Regions from separate parts of the Paenibacillus sp. FSL R7-0128 genome, predicted to be linked through region 1. Evidence: riboswitches for the same ligand, from Rfam matches in the RefSeq annotation. Region 1 holds a riboswitch; each other region holds the start of a gene.
What was found. A riboswitch is a leader RNA that binds a small molecule or an ion and turns the genes downstream of it on or off. The one in region 1 is predicted to bind thiamine pyrophosphate.
Positions count from the first base shown of each region.

Region 2: linked by a shared signal. The riboswitch ahead of NST26_RS01495 (ABC transporter substrate-binding protein) and the one ahead of NST26_RS09750 (thiamine phosphate synthase) in region 1 are both predicted to bind thiamine pyrophosphate.
Region 3: linked by a shared signal. The riboswitch ahead of thiC (phosphomethylpyrimidine synthase ThiC) and the one ahead of NST26_RS09750 (thiamine phosphate synthase) in region 1 are both predicted to bind thiamine pyrophosphate.

Region 1 is NZ_JBBOCD010000001.1:2,383,871-2,391,347, forward strand. It holds gene NST26_RS09725 (S-layer homology domain-containing protein) at 1-1,169, shown strand, start outside; gene NST26_RS09730 (GNAT family N-acetyltransferase) at 1,342-1,869, opposite strand; gene NST26_RS09735 (amidohydrolase family protein) at 1,886-3,049, opposite strand; gene NST26_RS09740 (SDR family oxidoreductase) at 3,339-4,211, shown strand; gene NST26_RS09745 (hypothetical protein) at 4,370-4,906, shown strand; TPP riboswitch at 4,962-5,064, shown strand; gene NST26_RS09750 (thiamine phosphate synthase) at 5,194-5,865, shown strand; gene thiS (sulfur carrier protein ThiS) at 5,862-6,065, shown strand; gene NST26_RS09760 (thiazole synthase) at 6,096-6,860, shown strand; gene thiH (2-iminoacetate synthase ThiH) at 6,889-7,477, shown strand, end outside.
Region 2 is NZ_JBBOCD010000001.1:352,861-360,337, reverse strand. It holds gene NST26_RS01525 (sensor histidine kinase) at 1-67, opposite strand, end outside; gene NST26_RS01520 (response regulator transcription factor) at 64-738, opposite strand; gene NST26_RS01515 (EAL domain-containing protein) at 839-1,873, opposite strand; gene NST26_RS01510 (pyridoxamine 5'-phosphate oxidase family protein) at 2,082-2,501, opposite strand; gene NST26_RS01505 (MFS transporter) at 2,661-3,845, shown strand; gene NST26_RS01500 (hypothetical protein) at 3,893-5,344, shown strand; TPP riboswitch at 5,417-5,527, shown strand; gene NST26_RS01495 (ABC transporter substrate-binding protein) at 5,677-6,750, shown strand; gene NST26_RS01490 (thiamine-binding protein) at 6,803-7,096, shown strand; gene NST26_RS01485 (ABC transporter permease) at 7,093-7,477, shown strand, end outside.
Region 3 is NZ_JBBOCD010000001.1:16,367-23,843, forward strand. It holds gene hisIE (bifunctional phosphoribosyl-AMP cyclohydrolase/phosphoribosyl-ATP diphosphatase HisIE) at 1-264, shown strand, start outside; gene hisJ (histidinol-phosphatase HisJ) at 279-1,106, shown strand; gene NST26_RS00130 (ribose-phosphate diphosphokinase) at 1,130-2,077, shown strand; gene NST26_RS00135 (tetratricopeptide repeat protein) at 2,244-3,692, shown strand; gene trxB (thioredoxin-disulfide reductase) at 3,739-4,692, shown strand; TPP riboswitch at 4,742-4,848, shown strand; gene thiC (phosphomethylpyrimidine synthase ThiC) at 5,000-6,694, shown strand; gene NST26_RS00150 (DUF1858 domain-containing protein) at 6,910-7,137, shown strand; gene NST26_RS00155 (DUF438 domain-containing protein) at 7,152-7,477, shown strand, end outside.

The DNA.
Region 1 (7,477 bases):
ATTATGAAGGACACTGGGCGCAGAAGCAGATGAGCCGCTGGCTGGAAAAGGGATGGCTGAAGGGATTCGCGGACGGGTCAGTCCGGCCGGATCAGGCGATCACTAGAGCGGAATTTATCGCGTTAATCAACCAGTTGGCCGGGCTGACGGCTGAGAGCAAGGTGAAGGCCGATTTCAGCGATCTGCCTAAGACGAGCTGGGCATACGAAGAAATCTCGAAAGCGCTGGAAGTGGGCATCATCAAGGGTTACGGAGGCACGATTCGTCCGGGCGATCCCGTTATGCGCCAGGAGGCGGCGATTATGGTGAGCAGAATGATGTATTTTGAGACGGGAAGCACGGAGGTATTATCCATGTTCAGCGATAAGGATCAGATTGCAGGCTGGAGTGAAGCCGATGTCGCTGCACTGATCAATGACGGAGGAATGAAGGGGTACCCGGACGGGCGGTTTGCTCCAGAACAGGCGATGACCCGGGCCGAAGCGATTGCACTGCTGGATTATTACAATGTCACAAGCGGCGGCTTGCAGAGTGTAACTATCGGCCGTTCTGAGGGGCTCGGAAGTTTTGAACCGGGAGCCATCAAATACTATAACAATGTCACTGTATCCGGCCATGATGTGCTGCTGCAGAATCTGAAGATTTTTGGAGACCTGGTCCTGGAAGAAGGTATTGGCAACGGAGAGGTAACCTTGGATAGTGTTGAAGTGCTAGGAAAGGTCATCATACAGGGAAGCGGAGATCCCTCAGTGCAGCTCAAGAACACAACCATGAACCAAGTGATTGTGCAGAAGAATAGTGGAACTGCCCGCCTGGTCACCGAAGGTACAGCCTGGGTGAAGGCATTGTCGGTACAGTCCGGTGTAAATCTGGAAGAGGGGGAGGGTACCGGAGACGGGTTCACAGATATTGATCTGCCATCCGGCCTTGCAGCCGGGATCGTAGTGACGCTTAACGGCAATTTCGGAGATGTGAATATTGAAGCCAAAGGACCCGTCCTCCACCTGCAAAAAGGCTCCATACGCACGCTTAAGACCGCTGCCACTGCAACAGGGGTTAAGATAGAGCTGGATGAAGGGACAACAGTGACGCAGGCGATTCTGAATATGTCAACAAAGGTTAGGGGTGCGGGTAAGGTTCAGGATGCAATTGTGAAGGAAGATGAATAGAGTTCTGGAAATAAGGCCGCTATCCCAAGGAGTGAGGTCTTGTCATGAGGGGCGATGTACTGCTATGAAGAGACATCGACCCGATGTATGCGAAAACAAACATGTCTTTCAAGGCACAGCTCCAGCATGAAAATGAACAACGTGCCTAAAAACAGAATACAGCATCCTTCCTCTATATCCCGGTAATCGCCCGGTACTCCCGGTCCAGTATCGCATAAAAGTACTGGTTGACCCACTGGTGGTTCCAGTGTATTTCTTCCCGGAATACGCCCTCGCGGACCATGCCTAGCCTATCCAGCACCTTGATGGATGCGGTATTGTATTCATTGCACATAGCCACGACTCTGTGGGCCTTCCATTCTTCAAAAGCAAGCTTCAAGGCCAGCTGCGCCGCTTCGGTGCAGTAGCCTTGCCCCCGGTATTCAGGGAAAAGGCTGTAGCCCAGCTCCCAGCTCTCGCGCTCTTTTACATACCAGTGTATGCTCAGTTCCCCTACAGGGGTTGCTTCGGGAGTAGCTAGCCGGATCAGGAATTGTCTATGCCAGTCGCTAGCGATTCGTTCCGTCACCGTCTTCCGGACTGCCTCCTTGTCAGTTGGAATCATATCCTCGAAGGGCCAGAGGGCGGTATTGGTCTCCAGTTCTGTGATGAAATCGATATCGTCCGGGGTGACCGGAGATAGTGTGATTCTTGCATTCATTTTGCAAAACCTCCTGTTAGTATGATTTCGATACGATCTTGCCGTCTTTCATTACCCAGCTGACCTGCCGCAGGTTGTTAATATCCGCCAGCGGATCTCCCCCGACGACCAACAGATCGGCCCTCTTGCCTGTCTCAATGGTACCGAGCTCATGTTCCAGCTTACAGATCTTGGCACCGGTTGAAGTGGCAGCCACAATAATCTGCATCGGGGAGAGGCCGGCCTGGCCTAACAGCTGGATCTCCCTCCACGGCATACCGGCTCTGTACCACGGAGGAGTTTCTTCAATAAAATCATCCCCCAGCCCAATCTCCCCGCCTGCCTGAATAAATCTCCGGACATTATCCAGCCCTTGCTCCAGCAGCGGCGCACCGAATTTGTCCTGGAACATCTGGAGTACGGTGAGGGTGGGGACGATACGGATGCTCCCGCTCACCATTTGCCGGATCAGTTGATCGTCCAGCCGGTCGTAGACCATATGCGCAGCATCGCTGATCCCTGCATCCACCAGAATCTGAAGATTGCGTGCACTTGTAACATGAGCAGACACACAAGCACCCATACTCCTGGCCTCCTGGCAGATCGCTTCGAGAATCTCCTGATTCAGCTGCGGCAGTCCGGCGGTTGCGGGATCGTAGCCGTCTTCCAGCGCTGTTTTGATGAAATGTATTCCTTGTCCCAAGACTTCAAGGACCTTAAGCCGCGCCTCCTCTGCACTCCCTACTCCGATAGGCTCCTGACCACCGTACCCGCCTGGAGCGGTGAATACCTTGCCGGATGTAAGAATTCTGGGAGAATTAGCGTCCTCCAACTGCTGCGTATATGTGACCACATCATCAATCGATGCTGCCGTAGTCATCCCCTCATCCCGGATCGTAGTAATTCCTTCCGCAAGGCACGCGGCCAAATATTCCGTATGATATCCGTGCAGCGGCTCATTCTGTATGTACTTGAAGCTGGTATGGGCATGGGTGTGAATAAACCCCGGCAAAAGGAACAGACCCTCAAGGTCGATCACTGTTGTTGCGGAGTCATGCCCGATTCTCCCGTTAATGTCACTATACTGTGTTATGGTGCCGAAACGGCCATTAACAATCTCAATGCTTGCATGATGCAGCGGCTGCTGTCCGGTTCCATCGATTACAGTTCCGTTCGTCAGCAAGATGCGCTCATTTCCCATGATAGAAGCGTCCCCTCAGTTAAGGTAGTTGTCGTTCCCCACAAAGTATAGGACATTCCCCCTAGCGGATATAGATAATATTCTTTTTGGAAACGTTCGTTGCTTACCGTACTACCGTTCCGATATAGGCACCGTTGAATGAAGATTGGCTGTTTGGGCGGCTGCCAAGTGTGGTAAGTAACATAACGTACAGTCAAGCAGGCACACTGCCTGTGCATAAACACCAGACCTTAAGCCATGCTAACATGATTAATCAACAATACTGTGGACAGCGAAAGGAGAATGGATTATGCCAGACACTAACAAACAACCTGTCAAAACTCTGCCCCCGCAGGTACAGGATCAGCGCCCGGGAATTGAGAGTGAGATGAACCCGCTCCCGGAGTTTGAGACACCTGCGTACAAGGCAGCAGGCAAGCTGCTGGGCAAGGCCGCGCTCATTACCGGAGGCGACAGCGGGATCGGGCGTGCGGTTGCCGTGCATTTTGCCAAGGAGGGCGCGGATGTGGTGATCTCCTACTTGAACGAGCATGAGGATGCGGAAGAGACCAAGCGCCAGGTGGAGCAGGAGGGCAGAACGTGTATTCTGATCGCCGGGGATATCGGGGACGAATGCTTCTGTCAGAGCTTGATTCGCCAAACCGTTGAAGGACTCGGCAAGCTTGACATCCTGATTAACAATGCGGCGGAGCAGCATCCGCAGGACCATATTGAGGACATTACAGCGGAGCAGCTGGAGCGTACGTTCCGGACGAATATTTTCTCCATGTTCTACCTGACGAAGGCAGCTATGCCTCATCTTAAAAAAGGCGCTACGATCATTAACACGACCTCCATCACGGCGTATCGCGGCAGCCCGCAGCTGCTGGACTATTCGTCCACCAAAGGAGCCATTCTCAGCTTCACCCGTTCGCTGTCAATGAATCTGGCCGATAAGGGCATCCGCGTGAACGCGGTAGCGCCCGGACCGATCTGGACCCCGCTGATTCCGTCCACCTTTGACGCGAAGAAGGTCAGTGAGTTCGGCGGCACCCAGCCGATGAAGCGCCCGGGGCAGCCTGAAGAGCTGGCACCGGCGTATGTATACCTGGCCTCGGACGATTCCTCCTATGTGAGCGGACAGGTGATGCATGTGAACGGCGGCGAGGTTGTCAACGGATAATGGGTGCAGAATAAGATCTGGATGCAGATTTGTGTGCAACATATAAATTTTATTTTAAAAAAGCCTAACCGCTTGCCGGCAGGCTTTTTTTCTGCGCTTGTAACTATTACAATATATTTCCGTCTATTTAGATAATTTGATATGAAAAGGGGATAGGGATGCTTAGAAAAAAAGGATTCATTCTATCTGCAGCGGGGATTTTAATTTTTCTGGTAGTGTTCATTTATTGGACTCCTTTTGCAGGGAGAGTTGTGGAAAACACAAGATTGGAAGGATATGCAAAAAGCATTGGGATTAGAATTACACAGGAATCGCCGCCGCTACCCCTTGTTACTTCCGGGAAAACCCAAATTCCGGTTACCCAAGGCAGCTATTGCTGGGGAAAATTAGGATGTGCAGATTATACAGGAGGACAATCCTTGGTACAGGGGGTTACTCCCACTGTTATAGCCCCTGAGGGGGGGATCGATGTTGCTTTTACTTATAAACCGGCACCCGGCGGGTTAACCGTTCAGCAATTTGTCGATGATAAAGAAGTGCAAATTCCATTGAAGAACGGCTCTTTTAATGCTCCAAAAGAACAAGGCGTTTATTACTACGGCATATCAGCATTCTGGACATCCGAGGATGGTAAATTTTCAGAAGGGAGTTCATCCGTGGCTTTTGTAATTGAAGTAAAATCTACGAAAGAATAGCTCTAACAGGAATTATATGCTAATATACAAAAAGCAAGGCCAAACAACCGCATAGAACGATCACTAGGGGAGCCGCAAGGCTGAGACGGGCGTATCTGCTCGGACCCTTTGAACCTGATCTGGGTTATACCAGCGTAGGGAAGTGGAGAACGAATATTGCAGCGGGGGTATACGGCTAATACCGGTATTCCTGTTTCTATTCCAGACTGCTTCCTTTACGGGGGCGGTCTTTTTTGTGTTGTGGAGAGGTGTAGTGTGAGCTGGGACAGACGGGAGGGGGAAAGGCGTTGCACGAAATTCATGTCATCTCAGACGGTCGGCTCCACCCTGAGAAGCTTGCGGAGCTGGCTGCGGCGGTACATCCCATGGTGGATTATATCCATCTCCGGGAAAAAGCCATGTCCGCCCGCGAACTGCTGGCGGCGGCGCAGCAGATGCTTCAGGCCGGGGTTCCGCCTTCGAAGCTGGTCATTAATGACCGGATCGATATTGCCTTGGCCGCTGGGGCAGGCGGTGTACAGTTGGCCTGGCATAGCCTTCCGCCAGCCGCAGCACGCGGGCTTGCACCGGGCCTGCGGATCGGCAGGTCGGTACACTCGCGGGAAGAGGCGGCGGAGGCTGGAAGGCGGGGAGCAGACTTCTGCCTCTACGGGCATGTTTTCCCGACGGCCTGTAAGCCCGGACAGCAGGCACGGGGACTTGCGCAACTGGCCGAGGCTGTCCGCTGGAGCCGCATCCCGCTGATTGCGCTTGGAGGGATTACCCCGGGTAATGCCGGAGCGGTGCTGGCCCAAGGGGCGGCTGGCATTGCTGTCATGTCGGGGATCTGCGGAGCCCCGGACCCGGTGGCAGCGGCCATGGCGTACAGGGAAGCGGTCCACAGGGACAGGGCAGCGGAGCTGGCTGAAGCGCTGGATATGGCTCAAACACAGGGCACAGCAGGAGGTGAACAGGCATGAATGTGACCGTTAACGGAAAGAGGCAAAGAATCGAAGAGAGCTGCCGGACACTGGAGGATCTGCTCTCCCGGCCCGAGTGGGCCGGTAAGCTGGTGATTGTCGAGCTGAATGGTGAGCTTGCTGGCAGAGAGGTTTACGGAGAAACACTGCTCAGTGAGGGGGACCGGGTGGAGCTGGTTCATTTTGTAGGCGGAGGCTGAACACGAAGACTTATCCCAGGAGGCGTTAACATGCAAGATCCATTGATGATTGGCGGAGTGACTCTAACCAGCAGACTGTTCATTGGTACCGGAAAATACAGCCGCAACACCCTCATTCCCGAGGTGATTACGCGATCAGGCTCACAGGTCATTACCGTTGCTCTGCGCCGGGTGGACCCGGAGAGCAGTGACAATATTGTCAGCCATATTCCTTCCCATATGACCTTACTGCCTAATACCTCCGGTGCGCGCACCGCAGAGGAAGCAGTACGGATTGCCCGGCTGGCGAGATCGGCGGGGCTGGGGAACTGGGTGAAGATTGAGGTCATCAACGACCAGAAATATCTGCTGCCGGATAATACCGAGACCATCCGGGCGACCGAGATCCTTGCAGCAGAGGGCTTCGTGGTGCTTCCGTATATGAGTCCTGACCTGTCCGCCGCCCTGCGGTTGAAGGCAGCGGGGGCTGCGGCCGTGATGCCGCTGGGAGCGCCGATCGGGTCCAACCGCGGACTGCAGACCAAGGAACTGATCCGGATTCTGATCTCCGAGACGAATCTGCCGGTGATCGTGGATGCCGGAATCGGCAGACCGTCCGAGGCGGCTGAGGCGATGGAGATGGGGGCCGCAGCGGTGCTGCTTAATACAGCGATTGCCACCGCCTCGGATCCGCTGCTGATGGCAGAAGCCTTCCGTGACGCGGTAGCCGCAGGGCGCAAGGCTTATCTCGCCGGACTGGGGCCTGTGGAAGAGACGGCGGCAGCCTCTTCACCGTTGACCGGGTTCTTGGCCTGACAGATGGAATAGGGAGGAGAGAACGGTTATGAGCTTTTATGAGACGATGACCCGGCTGGAGCAGCTGCCTTACGAAGCGTTATGGAGCCGGTATACGGCAGAGGATGTGAAGCGCGCGCTTCGTGCAGAGCGGGTCGATGAAGAGGGGCTGATGGCACTGCTGTCACCGGCAGCGGAGCCTTATCTGGAGGAGATGGCGCAGAAGGCGCACCGCTTAACGCGTACGCATTTCGGCCATGTGATGCAGCTGTTTACACCGATGTACCTGGCTGATTTTTGCGTGAATCACTGCACGTATTGCAGCTTCAGTTCTATTTATGATTTTCCGCGCAAAAAACTGACGCTGGAGCAGGTCGCCCGGGAAGCGGAGACCATCGCAGCCACAGGCCTGCGCCACATTCTGATTCTGACCGGAGAATCCCGCAGGGACAGTCCGGCCGGTTATGTGAGGGACTGCGTGAATGTGCTGCGCCGCTATTTTGCCTCCGTCAGCATTGAAGTGAATCCGCTCTCGACAGCAGAATATGCTGAGCTCAGAGAAGCTGGCGTGGACGGTCTGACGCTCTATCAGGAGGTCTACCATCAGGAAACTTATCGTGCGCTGCATGTAAAAGGAC
Region 2 (7,477 bases), 2.0 Mb from region 1:
CAATAATCAGCAGATAACGAAAAAGCAGCGAACGGTGCAGCAGCTGGAAACGCCCTGCCCCCTTCACCCTCTCACCCGGTAGCCGATCCCCCGGACCGTCTCAATAATCTCCGGCGCGGCCGGATCAAGCTCCAGCTTCTCGCGCAGATAACGGATATGTACCATCAGCGTCTTGTCGCCTTCGATATAGCTCTCCCCCCAGACCGCCTCATAGATCTGCTCCTTGGTCAGAATCTGGCCCAGATGCCGCAGCAGATAAGAGAAGATCTGAAACTGCTTACCGGTAAGCATAATCTCCCGTCCGGTCGCAGCTTCCGTGACCACACTACTCCCCGGTATGACAACCAGATGCTTAAGGGTCAACTGAGCGGGCGCGGCAGCGCCGCTTCTTCTCAGCAGAACCTCGATTCTCGCCGCCAGCTCATCGGGATGAAACGGCTTGGTCAGATAATCATCCGCGAAGTCCAGCCCCTGAAGCTTATCGTCAATGGAGGTGCGCGCCGAGAGCATCAGAACCGGCAGCTCCGGATAAGCCCGCTTCAGCCGCTGGCCGACGGTGAAGCCGTCCAGCCCCGGCAGCATCACATCCAGAATCGCAAGCTGGCAGCCCTCTGCAGCTTCAAGCGCCCCGTCTCCGCTCTCCAGCCAGCGCACAGCATATTCCCGTTCCCGCAGATCTGCAGCTACGACACTGCCGATCTCCCGGTCGTCTTCTACGTACAATAGGGTTACACTCACGTTGTTAACCGTCCTTTCTTCCTTCCAAGTGACATCACAAATCCCCGGATACCGGCAGTCTTGAGGTCTGCCGGTATCCGGGGAGAATCATACTTGCTGTTCAGGCCGTAATTCCGAACCTTCCCGGCGGCTTATCCTCCGGCAGCCCGAACAGATAGCCTTGTCCCAAGTCCATACCGAGATCACGGCAGATCAGGAATTCCTCACGGCGTTCAATGCCTTCGGCCAGCAGGCTTGCACCGAATTCTCCGGCCCTGGAGATAATCTCCCTAAGCATCCGCTGCTTCCCCTCATCCCGGTCACAGAAGCTGATCAGACTACGGTCAACCTTGACATAATCCGGCTGAAGGAGGGACATCAGCTCTAGCGTGGAGTAGCCCGCGCCGACATCATCCAGCGCAACGCGCATCCCCTGCTGGCGGTATTCAGCGAAGATGGCGCGCAGATGGGCAATATCGCTGATCTGCTCGGTCTCCACAACTTCAAATACATAATCCTCCGGGTCCTGGTCCAGCCTCCGGATCGCCTCGAAGGTATGGGTCAGACAATACTTGGGATTATAAATAGAAGAGGGCAGGAAGTTAATGAACCGCTTGATGCCCTTAGGCAGCAGCTTACTGCCGGTCTCGATCGCCGAGATCCGGGCGGCCCGGTCAAGGAAGGAATGAAATCCTGTCCGCCGGGCAATCTCAAACAGCTCATAGGGCTGAAAATAACTGCCCTGGGGCAGCGGGCGCAGCAGAAATTCAAAGCCGACAATCTCCTCGCTGAAATTCACAATCGGCTGCATGTGGCTGCAAAAATCATGGCTCATAATGATGGACACCAGATTCTCGTTAGCGAAGCGGACCTTCAGCTGATCGAAGGTCAGCCACCGGTCCGGAGCCGCAGGAGCACCTTTGCTCTTAACGCATACGGATAAGGAGTCCGCTATGTCCTTAGCCGCCACAAGCATTTCTATAAGCTTCAACAGCTCTTCCTTACTATGATATGGAATGATACAGGTCTTGCTTGTCTGAAATACTTCATAACCGGCATTCCGGATGGCAGCAGCCAGCGGATCAGAGCAGGGGCGGAGCTTCAGCTCCCCTTGATCCTCAATCGGGTCGATGTCAGCACAATCAACACAGTTCATGGCAATCCCCTCCGCCTCATGATGTCGATAACCTGAGGTCATTATATCATGATTCCTCCGGCACAATCCGAAAAGCAGCAGCAGAAAGGGCCCCCTATGAACCATGAAGGTTCCTAAGAGGCCCGGATTGCCGGACTATATAGTACTTAGGCTTAGGCGGAACTTATCCGTTACCGGCCACTGCCATCCTTTTACCGGAGACAACCGCTTAAGACTGCCATACCCCGTGCTCACCGTTCTTGCCCATATATTCAATCCGCGAAGGGGACAGCTCAAGAATGACATAATCGGGATCATCCGGTCCCTTGAACCATTTCTCCAGGGATTCATTCCATACCTTAGAGCGCAAGCTATCATCCTTCGTCACAGCAACTGTAGCTTCAATCTCCAGTACATCCTTACCGCCGCCCTGTTCATAGCCAAGCAAGAGACTAGCATTCGGATTATCCTGAAGCTCTTCTACCTTATGAGTCTTGCGGTTAGTTGCCAGATAGATGGACAGTCCGTCATGAAATATCGCCATGTAACGCACCTTAGGCTTGTTACCGGCCTCAATCGTGCCGAAGGAACCGAACCTGTTATCGTCCAGCACCTGTATGATTGTTTTCTCCAGCTCTTTGTTATCCATTGACGTCACAGCTCCCTTCAAATTCATGTGAATATAAGTTTATATATTCACGTCCACGGTTTGGATTTATGATTAACCTGTGCCTAATATAGTGTACCCTTCCCGTTCATTCTGAATCCCGCCATCTGTTCATAAATTGATTCATAAGGAGTCTTATTCTTGAAAAAACTAATCTGGATCGGCTGTCTCTCCTATTTCGTAATCGGCCTCGCCCATGTCGTCCTGGGCTCCATTCTTCCAGTGCTGCTCCAGCATTATGACCGCAGCTACAGTGCAGGGGGCGAGCTGATCTTCAGCCAGTTCGCGGGCTTCCTGGCCGGCGTACTGGTCTCGCCGCTGCTGAACCGGCGGTTCGGCAAGCGCGGCGGCATTCTGATTGCCACCGGCCTGCTGTTCAGCGCCGAGATTACCTACGCCTTCCTCCCGCCCTGGGGCTGGATGTACGTAATTGCCGTAGCCGCAGGGTTCGGCTTCGGGATGATCGAAGCCGTCATCGGCACGATTATTATAGCCGCAGTCACCGAAGGAACGGCGGTTGCCATGAGCCGGCTGGAGGTGCTGTTCGGTGTCGGGGCGCTGCTCATGCCGCTGGCGGCCAGTCCGCTGATTGCCGCAGGGCAGTGGAGGCTGGCCTTCCTGATCGTTGCCGCCTTCTCCCTCCTCTCGCTGCTCTTCTGGGCGAAGAGCAGATTCGGCCCGCTGGACAGCGCGCTGAATGAGCGGCCTGCCCGCCCTGACCGCGCTGCGGCAGCGGAAGCGGGAACCACCAGACGGTTGTCCTTGCCCTACAAGGGCAAGCAATGGGTCGTGCTGGGCTTGTTCATTCTGTTCTTCTTTCTCTATGTAGGCACTGAGATGAGCCTGGTGAATTTCATGCCGGCGATCTTCATTGCGAAGCTGGGCATGAGCGAGGCCGCGGCTGCACTCACGGTGACCTTCTTCTGGCTGGCCATGTCGGCGGGCAGACTGTTCGCCGGTGTCATCGCCGAGAAGATTTCCTACCGCATCTATGTGCTCGTCAGCTGCTTTGCCGCTTTGCTGCTGCTCGTTATTTTCCCGTTCGCCGGTCACCGGCTTGCCGCCTTTGCGATCATCCTGCTGCTTGGCCTGTTCATGTCCGGCATCTTCTCGATCGCGCTGGTCTTCTCCAGCAAGCTGCTGCCCGGCGCGGAAGAATCCACGCCCAGCATTATGATCGCCTCCGGCGGAATTGGCGGCGCAGTGCTGCCGCTGCTGACCGGCTGGTCCATGGATCATCTGCAGATCGCCCAGACCTCAGGACTTTTGGCCGCTTTTGCCGCGCTGTTATTCGTGCTGAGCGTAACCGCCTGGAGAATCGGGTAATTGAAGCTACAAGGTCCATATTCTGCGAATAAGGATGGAACCCACCCATGGCTATACCGCATTCCGAGCCCACTCTGCATACCGCCTTGCTGCAATTCATTTTCCCCTTCTCCATCAAGGCCGAGGTCGATGAAGAGCTGATTGAGAGTTTACAGAAGGATGGATTTACGCGTTTTTTTCTTGAGAACAAGGAACTGGAGCATGCCTATTACGGAGAGAGCCACTGTGTATCCCATGAGAAAATGGAGCGCAGCTATCTTCCGTTTGCCGCCCATGTCTTGTTTCCGCGTGAGAAGGACAGGGATTCCTTCCGCCGCTTTTCCCGGGCCAATGATCTGCTGTGCGGGCTGCAAATGCCCTTTCAGACGGTTCCCTTCCGCGTGCTGTCGACCGATGTGTTCCTCTGCCCGTTCGAGCTGGGCTTTCTGACGGTAAGAGTGGCTATTGAGGAGGAGAATCTCCCCTTCAGCATGGTGCTGGAATTCGCCGACCGGTTCCGCAACCTGGAGGATGTGAGTGTTCAGGATGAGCATACCTTCATCCATTGTCATAAGAAGTCTTTTGCCCGGGTGGAGGACTTCGTGTTCAGGCATCTGGCAGCCGGGCTGGAGCCGTATCTCGATCCTGCGGAGACCAATGGCAATTATTTCGAGACCCTGCCCTTCTTCGTCGATGAACGGATGCTGGTGCAGGCCTTCTACGGCGTTAATCTCCCGGAGGATGAGGAAGAGATCAGTGTCGAAATGCTCTACCGTGCCTCTCAGGTGGATGGTCTGACCATCGACGGCAGCCCCTACATGAGTGCAAGTGATCCAGACTATATCAAGCAGTACACCCGGGAGCATTGCTATAGCCGCTGGGGACCGGACACCTACTATATGACCAATGAGCAGACCTTCTGCTGCGTGAGCCGGGCGAAGCCGGAGATTGCCGCAGGCCTGATCAGCCAGATGTACGGCGAATATTATTACGGAATGCTGCTGAGTATTTTTCATAAAATCGTGCTACTGAAGCTCGCCAACCTCCACTCCCGGCTGCGCATCAACCACGATAACGACGAGATCGAGAATCTGATCTTCCTGATCAACAAATTCTCGGCCAAATTCTACTTCCTGGAGCTGATTTCACAGTCGCAGGGGCGGGAGATTTTTTTTCAACTGCGTAAGGTATATGGCAATGATGCTCTGTTCGATGAGGTGAAAATGACCCTGAATGACCTGTTCCAGTACCAGGACAAATTCCAGGCCAAACGGCGGGATACACTCCTGATGGTGCTCACCGTATTTACGGTCATCAGCGGGATATACGGGATGAATCAGGTCATCGAGGATCTGAAGGGCCAGATCGACTGGAGCAAAATGCTGGAGTACTCCGCGTTCGAGTATCTGGCTCTGTTCCTGACCTTCTCGGGGATCACCGTCAGTGTCGGCTTAACGCTGAGAGAGATCTGGAACGGCATCCGCAGCCGCCGCAAGAAGCGGCATTATACGAGGGATTAAGACACAGAGGGTGGACAATGTCGAAGCTGCCGTCTATAATACACCGTAAGAACATAGCAATACCCGTGAACTTTATAGAACCAGGGGTGCTGGAATTGGCCGGCTGAGATTGTATCCCACAAGATACTGACCCTTATACCTGATCTGGATAATGCCAGCGTAGGAATCTTCATTCGGCACAGTGCCTTAAGCGGTACTGAAGCTGAATTCCCCTCACGCAAGTAACTGGCGTCCCGATCTTCGGGACGCTTTTTTGATTATATGGATGTACAGGAATAGGGTTTCTGTAAGCTCTGAAGACCAGGGGTTGCTGGAAGGAGAGAAAAAGAGAAATGGGAGTCAAAAAAACAGTAATGCTGCTGCTCAGTTCCATGCTGGTTCTCACGGTCGCGGGATGTGGCGGCGGGAACAACAGCGGCAATGCGGGGGCCAGCGCACCTGCTGCCGGGAACAGTACGGCTGCACCTGATGCAACCGCAGCCGCACCCACAGATGCACCTAAGGCGCTGACTCCGGTCAAGATTGCCCTGGACTGGACGCCGAACACGAATCATACCGGCCTGTATGCAGCCAAGGAGCTGGGCTATTACGCGGAGGAAGGTCTTGACGTACAGATTGTACAGCCAGGCGCTGCCGGGTCGGATACAATGGTCACTTCCGGCGAAGCCCAGTTCGGCATCAGCGCCCAGGAGGCGCTGACCCTGGCCCGCCTGCAGGATGTGCCGCTGGTGTCGATTGCTGCAATCATTCAGCATAATACCTCGGGCTTCGCGGCTCCGAAGGACCGCAATATTAAGACGCCGAAGGATTTTGAAGGCAAAACGTACGGAGGCTGGGGCTCCCCTGCGGAGCAGGCCGCCATGAAAGCGATTATGGACCCCGAAGGCGGGGATGTCTCCAAGGTGAAGCTGGTGAATATCGGCGAAGCGGACTTTTTCACAGCTGTGAAGCGGGATATTGACTTCGCCTGGATCTTCTATGCGTGGACCGGGGTAGAGGCCGAGCTGCGCGGCGAGCCGCTGGATATGCTGTATCTTAAGGATTATGCGCCGCAGCTTGATTACTACACACCGGTGCTGACCACCAGCGAGAAGGAGATCGCCGAGCATCCTGAAGTGGTGAAGGCCTTCCTTAAGGCTACGTCCAAGGGGTATCAGTATGCTATCGATAACCCGGAAGAAGCCGCGACGGTCTTGTCTGATGCTGTACCTGATCTGGACCCCAAGCTGGTGCTGGCCAGCCAGAAATGGCTTAGCCCGAAATACAAGGACGACGCCCCGCGCTGGGGTGAGCAGAAGCTTGAGATCTGGAAGAATTACGCCGACTGGATGTACGGCCTGAAGCTGCTGGATAAGCCGCTGGATGCGGAGAGTACGTTTACGAATGAATTTTTGCCGGAATCATAATGAGCCCGCATGGCGGGAATCTTATACCTAACTTGGAGAGGAAGGATTCATCATGGCTAACACACTGCTCAGCATTCAGGTAATTCCCAAGACACCGAACAACGAGGATTCCATCCCTTACGTGGACAAGGCTATAGAGGTCATTCAAAAGTCAGGCGTGAAGCATCAGGTGAATCCGCTGGAGACCACGATGGAAGGCGAGCTGTCCGAGCTGCTGGATATTGTGCGTGACATGCATGAGGCGCTGATCGCTTCCGGCAGTCCGAGTGTGATCTCACAGATCAAGATCGCCCATAATCCGGGCGGCATCAGCATGGAGAAACTGACGGAGAAATACCGGCCGTGAGAAGCACCTGGAAGCTAGTGTGGCCGCCCTTTGTGGCGGTCCTCTTTTTTGTCGGGATATGGCAGCTATCAGTCATGCTGTTCGACATCCCAGCTTACCAGTTGCCGAGTCCCACGGATATCGCGCGTGAGTCGAAGAACAACGCCTCCGGGATCTGGGAGCACACCGCCGCCACGCTGCGGCTGACCCTGATCGGCTTCCCGGTCGGCACAGGCATCGGCCTGCTCACCGCCTTGCTGCTGCATCTGCTGCCCTGGGTCAAGCGAGCGCTCTATCCGCTGCTGATCCTCAGCCAGAATGTGCCCTCCATTGCGCTTGCCCCGCTGCTGATTATCTGGTTCGGGTTCGGCCTGCTGCCCAAAATCATCCTGATCACCCTCG
Region 3 (7,477 bases), 2.4 Mb from region 1:
ATTGCCGAGCGTGAGGTGAACCGTCCTGAGGGGGCGTATACGACCTATCTGTTCGACAAGGGCGTGGACAAGATCCTGAAGAAGGTCGGTGAGGAAGCCTCCGAGACGATCATTGCCGCCAAAAACAAAGATAATGCCGAGCTGCGCCTGGAGGTCAGCGATCTGATCTATCACCTACTGGTGCTGCTGCAGGAGCGCAAGCTTCCGCTGGATGAGATTCTGGAAGAGCTGAGCGCCCGCCATGAACGCCCGCGGCGGGATTAGGAGGAACTTTCTGCATGCACATCGATTATCATACCCATCATGAACGCTGTGGACATGCGGTCGGAAAGCTGGAGGAGTATGTGCAGCGGGGCATCGCTCTGGGACTTGAGCAGCTTGGGCTGTCGGATCATCTGCCGCTGATCCATGTCGACCCGGACCACTACTATCCCGAGATGGCTATGCCTCTTGCGGAGCTTCCGCGATATGTGGAGGAATGCCTTACGCTGAAGGAGCGCTACCGGGGCACGATTGAGCTGCGGGTCGGGCTGGAGGCGGATTATATTGAGGGATATGAGGAGCAGATCCGCGAGCTTTTGGCACCCTATCCGTGGGATTATCTAATTGGCTCGGTGCATTTCCTGGGAGAATGGGATATTACCGACCACCGGCAGACCCATGGCTGGGAAGGCCAGGATGTCATGGCGGTATACCGCCGCTATTATGATGCTGTACAGAAGTCGGCGTTAACAGGATTATATGATATTATAGGACATATGGACGTCATCAAAAGGTTCGGTTACGGACCCCGGACGCCGGAGGACCTGGCGGAGGCTAAGAAGCTTGAGCTGGATACGCTGAAGGTCATTGCCCGCAGCGGCATCGCGATGGAGCTGAACGCTTCCGGGCTGTTCAAGCCGTGCGCCGAGATGTTCCCGGCAGAGCATGTGCTTGTTCAGGCGCTTGAGCTGGGCATTCCGCTCACGGTTGGCTCTGATGCGCATGATCCCATGAAGCTGGGAGACGGCTTAACAGAGGCCCGGGACATGCTCTGGCGCACCGGCTTCCGCGAACTGGCCGTCTTTGAAGGACGCCGCCGTACATCTGTTTCGTTCAACGTATAAATTTATAATCCCAGGAGGGTACTATGCATCATCAATTACGGATTTTTTCCGGTTCGTCGAATCCGAAGCTTGCCGCTGATATTGCGGAGCGCCTTGGTGCGCCGCTTGGCCAGATTAAGCTGACCCGTTTCAAAAGCGGCGAGATTTATGTGCATTATGAAGAGAGCATCCGGAACTGCGACGTATTTTTGGTGCAATCCCTGGCTCATCCGATTAACGAGCTGTTTGTAGAGCTGCTGGTCATGATTGATGCCGCCAAGCGCGCATCGGCCAGAACGGTGAACATTATCGTTCCCTATTACGGGTACGCCCGGCAGGAGCGTAAGTCCGCACCACGTGAGCCGATCTCGGCCAAAATGGTCGCCGATGTGCTGACCACCGCCGGTGCAACGCGCGTAATTACGATTGATCTGCATGCCGCAGCCATACAGGGATTCTTCAATATTCCGGTCGATCATCTGACGGCGCTTGATCTGATTAGCGGTTATCTGAAGGTGAAGGGGCTTACCGATCTGGTCGTGGTCTCCCCGGATGCGGGACGAGCGTCCATGGCGGAGAAGCTGGCCAGCCGGCTGGATTCGCCGTTCGCCATCATGATTAAGAAGCGTCCGGCGCATAATGAATCGGTGATTACGCATGTCATTGGTGATGTGGAAGGCAGGACGCCAATCATTATAGAGGATCTTATAGATACCGGAACCACGATCGTCAATGTGGTGGAGGGCCTGAAGGAGCGGGGCGCCCGGAACAGTATCGTCTGTGCTACGCACGGACTGTTCTCCGGGGATGCGCTTGAGCGGATGGATCATCCCAATATCGACGAGATTGTCATTACCGATTCGATTGCCCTGCCGGACGAGCATTCCAGCAGATTCGCAGTGCTCTCGGTAGCTCCCATGCTGGCTGAGGCCACGCGTATTATCATCGAGGGCGGTTCCATAGATAAGCTGTTCAGAGACGCGGGGATTTAACTCCCGCGTCTTTTTTTGAGCTTTTCCCTCCCGTTAGCTCTCTCTCTGAGACTTGAGAATCTCGTTGCCACATGTGGTATACTGTGTGAAGAAGACAGCCGAGACCATAAATGGAAACGAACAGGTAAGGCTAGGGAAGCTGAAACAAGGGAGGTGCCTTGCTTCCATGATAGAGAGAACTTCAGAGAATACCGCGGAGCACAGTAATGTCATTCCGGTCACTCTGGATGCCAATTTTTTCTTTGAAAGAGCCGTTCGGTCGCTGGACCGCTTTCAATATGATAAGGCATTAAGAAATTTTCGCAAAGCTGTTGAATATGAGCCGGATAATCCGGTGAATCATTGCAATATGGCGGGTATATTATCTGAGATGGGCAATTATACCGCATCTAACGAGATTCTTATCCATGTTCTGGAGAAAATCGACCCCGCTATGACAGAATGCCATTTCTACATGGCTAATAACTTCGCCAATATGGAAAGCTTTGAAGAGGCGGAGCGCTCGCTGGTCACTTACTTGGAAGAGGATGCTAACGGCGAGTTCATGACCGAATCCGAAGAGCTGATGGAGCTGCTGCAATATGAGCTGAACCGGCCTGCTCCGCTGGTGCGTATCCGCAGCCGTGAGGGAGTCGTAGAGCATGACCGGGCGCGGAGTCTGCTGGAGGAGGGGAAGTTCCCTCAGGCTGTAGAGCTGCTGGAGGAGATCACTGCGGGTACCCCGGATTTTTTGGCTGCGCATAATAATCTGGCACTAGCTCATTTCTATATGGGCCGGTTCGCCAAGGCGAAGGAATGTCTGAATGAGGTGCTGAAGCAAGACCCCGGCAATCTGCACGCTCTGTGCAATATGGCCATCTTCCTGCAGTATGCAGGAGATAAGGAACAGCTTGAAACGCTGCTCGGTATGCTTGAAGCAACGGTGCCGTTCCATCAGGAGCATGTATTCAAAATGGCTACAACCATGGGTATCCTGGGCCGGCACGCTGCCGCTTACAGCCATTTCCGCCGTCTGCTGAAGGACGAGGAGGTCGCCGGAGACGCCGGGCTGTATCATTACTGTGCCGCGGCGGCAAGCAATAGCGGAAAACATGATGAGGCGCTGCGCTGCTGGAGACAGGCAGCCAAGCTGGACCCTGCTTCCGCTGTCCCGGCGTTCTTCCTGTCCCAGCTCCAGCAGGCCCGGGCAGAAGGACACCCTATGCCTGCTGTCAGCTATAACTATCAGCTGCCCTTCCAGGAGCAGCTGAAGCAGTGGAAGGGCAATACAGGCAGATTCACTGAAGAAGTGCGGAATAATCCGCTGCTGCGCGCCTCGTTCTTCTGGGCGCTGCGCTACGGCGATTCCGCTACGAAGCTTCAGGTGACCGAGGCTCTCCGCTGGATTGAGGACGAGGAGATGTCCGAGGTACTGCGCGGAGTTCTGGAGCAGGAGCCGCTGCAGGAGGACCGCCTGCAGGAGGCGGCATTGTTCAGCCTTCAGCGGCTGATCGGGGAGAACCTGAATGAAGCCGGCGGCTCGCCCGGCGAAGAGCAGGAGCCTGCGGCTGCTCCCGGACCCAAGGGGATGCTGCCCGGAACCGGCGGCTTATCGCCGTCCACTACCCGTATTTGAAGCAATTGCTGTTGTAAGAACACCTACTTGTAAGGAGGCCAATGTAATGTACAAAACGATTGTAATCGGAACAGGCCCGGCCGGGCTGACAGCCGCGATTTATCTGGCGCGTGCGAACCTGAGCCCGCTGGTCATTGAAGGCTTGCAGCCGGGGGGACAACTGACAACGACGACAGAAGTGGAGAACTTTCCAGGCTTCCCTGAAGGGATTCTGGGTCCGGACCTGATGGACAATATGCGCAAGCAGGCGGAACGCTTCGGCGCTGAATTCAAGAATGGCTGGGTGGAGTCGGTGGACTTCTCACAGCGTCCGTTCAAGGTAACAGTGGACGGAATGGGTGTATTGGAAGCGGAGTCGGTTATTATTTCAACCGGGGCCTCTGCAAGATATCTGGGCATTCCGGGCGAGCAGGAGAATGTGGGACGCGGGGTCAGCACCTGTGCGACCTGTGACGGCTTCTTTTTCCGTAATAAAAAGATTGTCGTCGTCGGCGGCGGAGACTCCGCCATGGAGGAAGCCAGCTTCCTGACCCGCTTTGCATCCAGCGTAACGCTGGTTCACCGCCGTCCCGAGCTGCGGGCCTCGAAGATCATGCAGGACCGGGCGCGTGACAACAGCAAGGTAACCTGGGCCTTGAACCGCACACCGGTTGAAGTAACGGTAGGAGAGACCGGAGTGAAGGGCCTTACGGTGCTTAACAATGAGACAGGTCTGACAGAATTGGTGGAGGCAGACGGCGTGTTCGTAGCGATTGGACACACACCGAACACAGCCTTCTTGGGCGGGCAGATCAATACGGATGAGAATGGCTATATTGTGGTCAACCCGGGTACCACCGAGACCAACATCCCGGGTGTATTCGCCTGTGGCGATGTACAGGATACCCGTTACCGTCAAGCGATATCGGCAGCGGGAACCGGTTGTATGGCCGCTATGGATGCCGAGAAGTTCCTGGAAGGCACGATGGTGCACGACTGGAGCGAATCGCTAGACAAATAACGGGTTTACAAGAATTACCCATACAGGTAAAATGTATTTAATTAGATAAGATACCCACTAGGGGAGCCTGAATAGGCTGAGACGGGAAAATTGAATTTCCGGACCCTTGAACCTGATCTGGATCATACCAGCGTAGGAAAGTGGAGTCGGACCTTTTTTGAATACAGTCTTATTTGGCTGTTCCTTTAATAAAGCCGCTCCAGGTGGAGCGGCTTTTTGACTTGCAGGAATCTATAGATTCTTCAGCTCAATCTGCTGCGTGACCTCTTATCTGATGAGTGTACAGAGCGAAGAGGAGGAGATTGAAATGAAAGGAATGGGTAAAAACGAAGAGGTGGATCTTTCGGGATTCCCCGCAAGCCGTAAAGTGTATGTGGAGGGCTCACGCCCGGATATCCGGGTTCCGATGCGGGAGATCAGCCTCAGCAGAACCGAAGGCGTTGCCGGGGAAGAGGAAAATGCTCCGCTGCGTGTCTATGACACAAGCGGTATGTACACGGATGCCGCGGAGGAGATGGACATTCGGAGGGGGCTGCCGCCGCACCGTTCAAGCTGGATCGCGGAGCGTGGCGATTCGGAGGAGTACACCGGAAGAGCCGTCCGGCCGGAGGATAACGGAATCCGCAGAGAAGGGGCTGCCGCAGAAGCTTATCCAGGACTGTGCAGGAATCCGAGGCGGGCCTATGCAGGCGGCAATGTGACCCAGTTGCATTATGCAAGGCAAGGGATCATCACACCGGAAATGGAGTATATTGCGATCCGGGAGAATATCCGGCCGGAGTTCGTTAGGGATGAGGTGGCTGCGGGCCGTGCTATTATTCCGGCCAATATCAATCACCCGGAGAGTGAGCCGATGATTATCGGCCGTAACTTCCTGGTGAAGATCAATGCCAACATCGGAAATTCGGCGGTCACTTCTTCTATTGAAGAGGAGGTGGAGAAGATGCGGTGGGCGACCCGCTGGGGGGCTGATACCATCATGGATCTCTCCACCGGCTCTAAGATCCATACCACCCGGGAGTGGATTATCCGCAATTCTCCTGTGCCGGTCGGGACAGTGCCCATATACCAGGCGCTGGAGAAGGTGAACGGTATAGCTGAGGATTTAACCTGGGAGCTCTATCGCGACACGCTGATTGAGCAGGCGGAGCAGGGGGTGGATTACTTCACCATTCATGCCGGGGTGCTGCGGCGCTATATTCCGCTCACTGCCCGGAGAATGACAGGCATTGTATCCCGGGGCGGATCGATTATGGCTGCCTGGTGCCTGGCCCATCAGCAGGAGAACTTCCTGTACACACACTTCGAAGACATCTGTGAGATTATGAAGACGTATGATGTGGCCTTCTCGCTGGGGGATGGCCTGCGTCCCGGCTCTATCGCTGATGCCAATGACGAAGCTCAGTTCGCCGAGCTGGAGACGCTGGGAGAGCTGACGGCGCTTGCCTGGAAGCACGATGTTCAGGTTATGGTAGAAGGTCCGGGCCATGTGCCAATGCACAAGATCAAGGAGAATATGGACAAGCAGCTTGAGATTTGCCACGAAGCCCCTTTCTACACCCTCGGTCCGCTAACTACGGATATTGCACCCGGCTATGATCACATCACGTCGGCCATCGGGGCAGCGATAATCGGGGGGCTTGGAACGGCAATGCTGTGTTACGTTACACCTAAGGAGCATTTAGGCCTGCCTGACAAGAATGATGTGCGCGAAGGAGTCATTACCTACAAAATTGCTGCACATGCCGCAGACCTCGCCAAGGGACATCCGGGTGCGCAGGACCGGGACAACGCGCTGTCCAAGGCGCGGTTCGAGTTCCGCTGGCGCGACCAGTTTCATCTCTCCCTGGACCCGGAAAGGGCGCAGGCGTATCATGATGAGACCCTGCCTGCGGAGGGGGCAAAGCAGGCGCATTTCTGCTCGATGTGCGGCCCTAAATTCTGCAGCATGCGGATTTCGCATGATATCCGGAATTCCCATAGATGGAGCCAATCACTGTAACTTAGCTGCATGACCTAATCTATATGTAGGTACGTTGTTCATGGCCGAGAGGCCGTGATTACAGCGTAAACGTATTATTCTGAGGCTATCCCCACAAGCTGAATGGCTGGCGGGGATAGTCTTTTTGTAGTTAGTGATTACAATCACAATTCACCTCTGTACCCTATGCTAAGCTGGTGTTGAGAAGAATTCTCATTAGTGAGGTGTGCAAAAGGATGAGCAAAGCGTTGAAGCTGGATGAATCGGTCTTTGAGCTGGTAACCAGGCACCCGGAAATTGTTGAGATCATGGTGGAACTGGGTTTTCGTGATATTGCGAAGCCTGGAATGCTGCAGACTGCAGGACGATTTATGACCCTCTCCAAAGGAATGAAATTAAAGAAAATAGAGCTGGAAACCGTTCGGCTGGCCTTTCAGCAGCATGGTTTCGAGATTATAGAATAGAAGGAGAGATTGTGATGAGCGAACTGATTAATAACCGCGAGGTCGATATTCCGGAACAGACACGCCGCCAGGCTATGCTGAGAGAGATCATCAAGGAGCTGCATGCGGGCAAAAGCGTGGAGGAGGTTAAGGCGCGTTTTGAAGAAGCGGTAGGCGATGTTACGGTGGAGGAAATCTCCGCCATGGAGCACTCTCTGATGACCGAGGAAGGCATTCCGGTAGAGGAAGTACAGCGCCTCTGCTCCGTGCATACGGCAATCTTCAAGGGCTCGATTGAACAGATCCACCGTTCTTCTAAGCCTGAGGAGCAGCCCGGTCATCCCGTGCATACGTTCAAGCT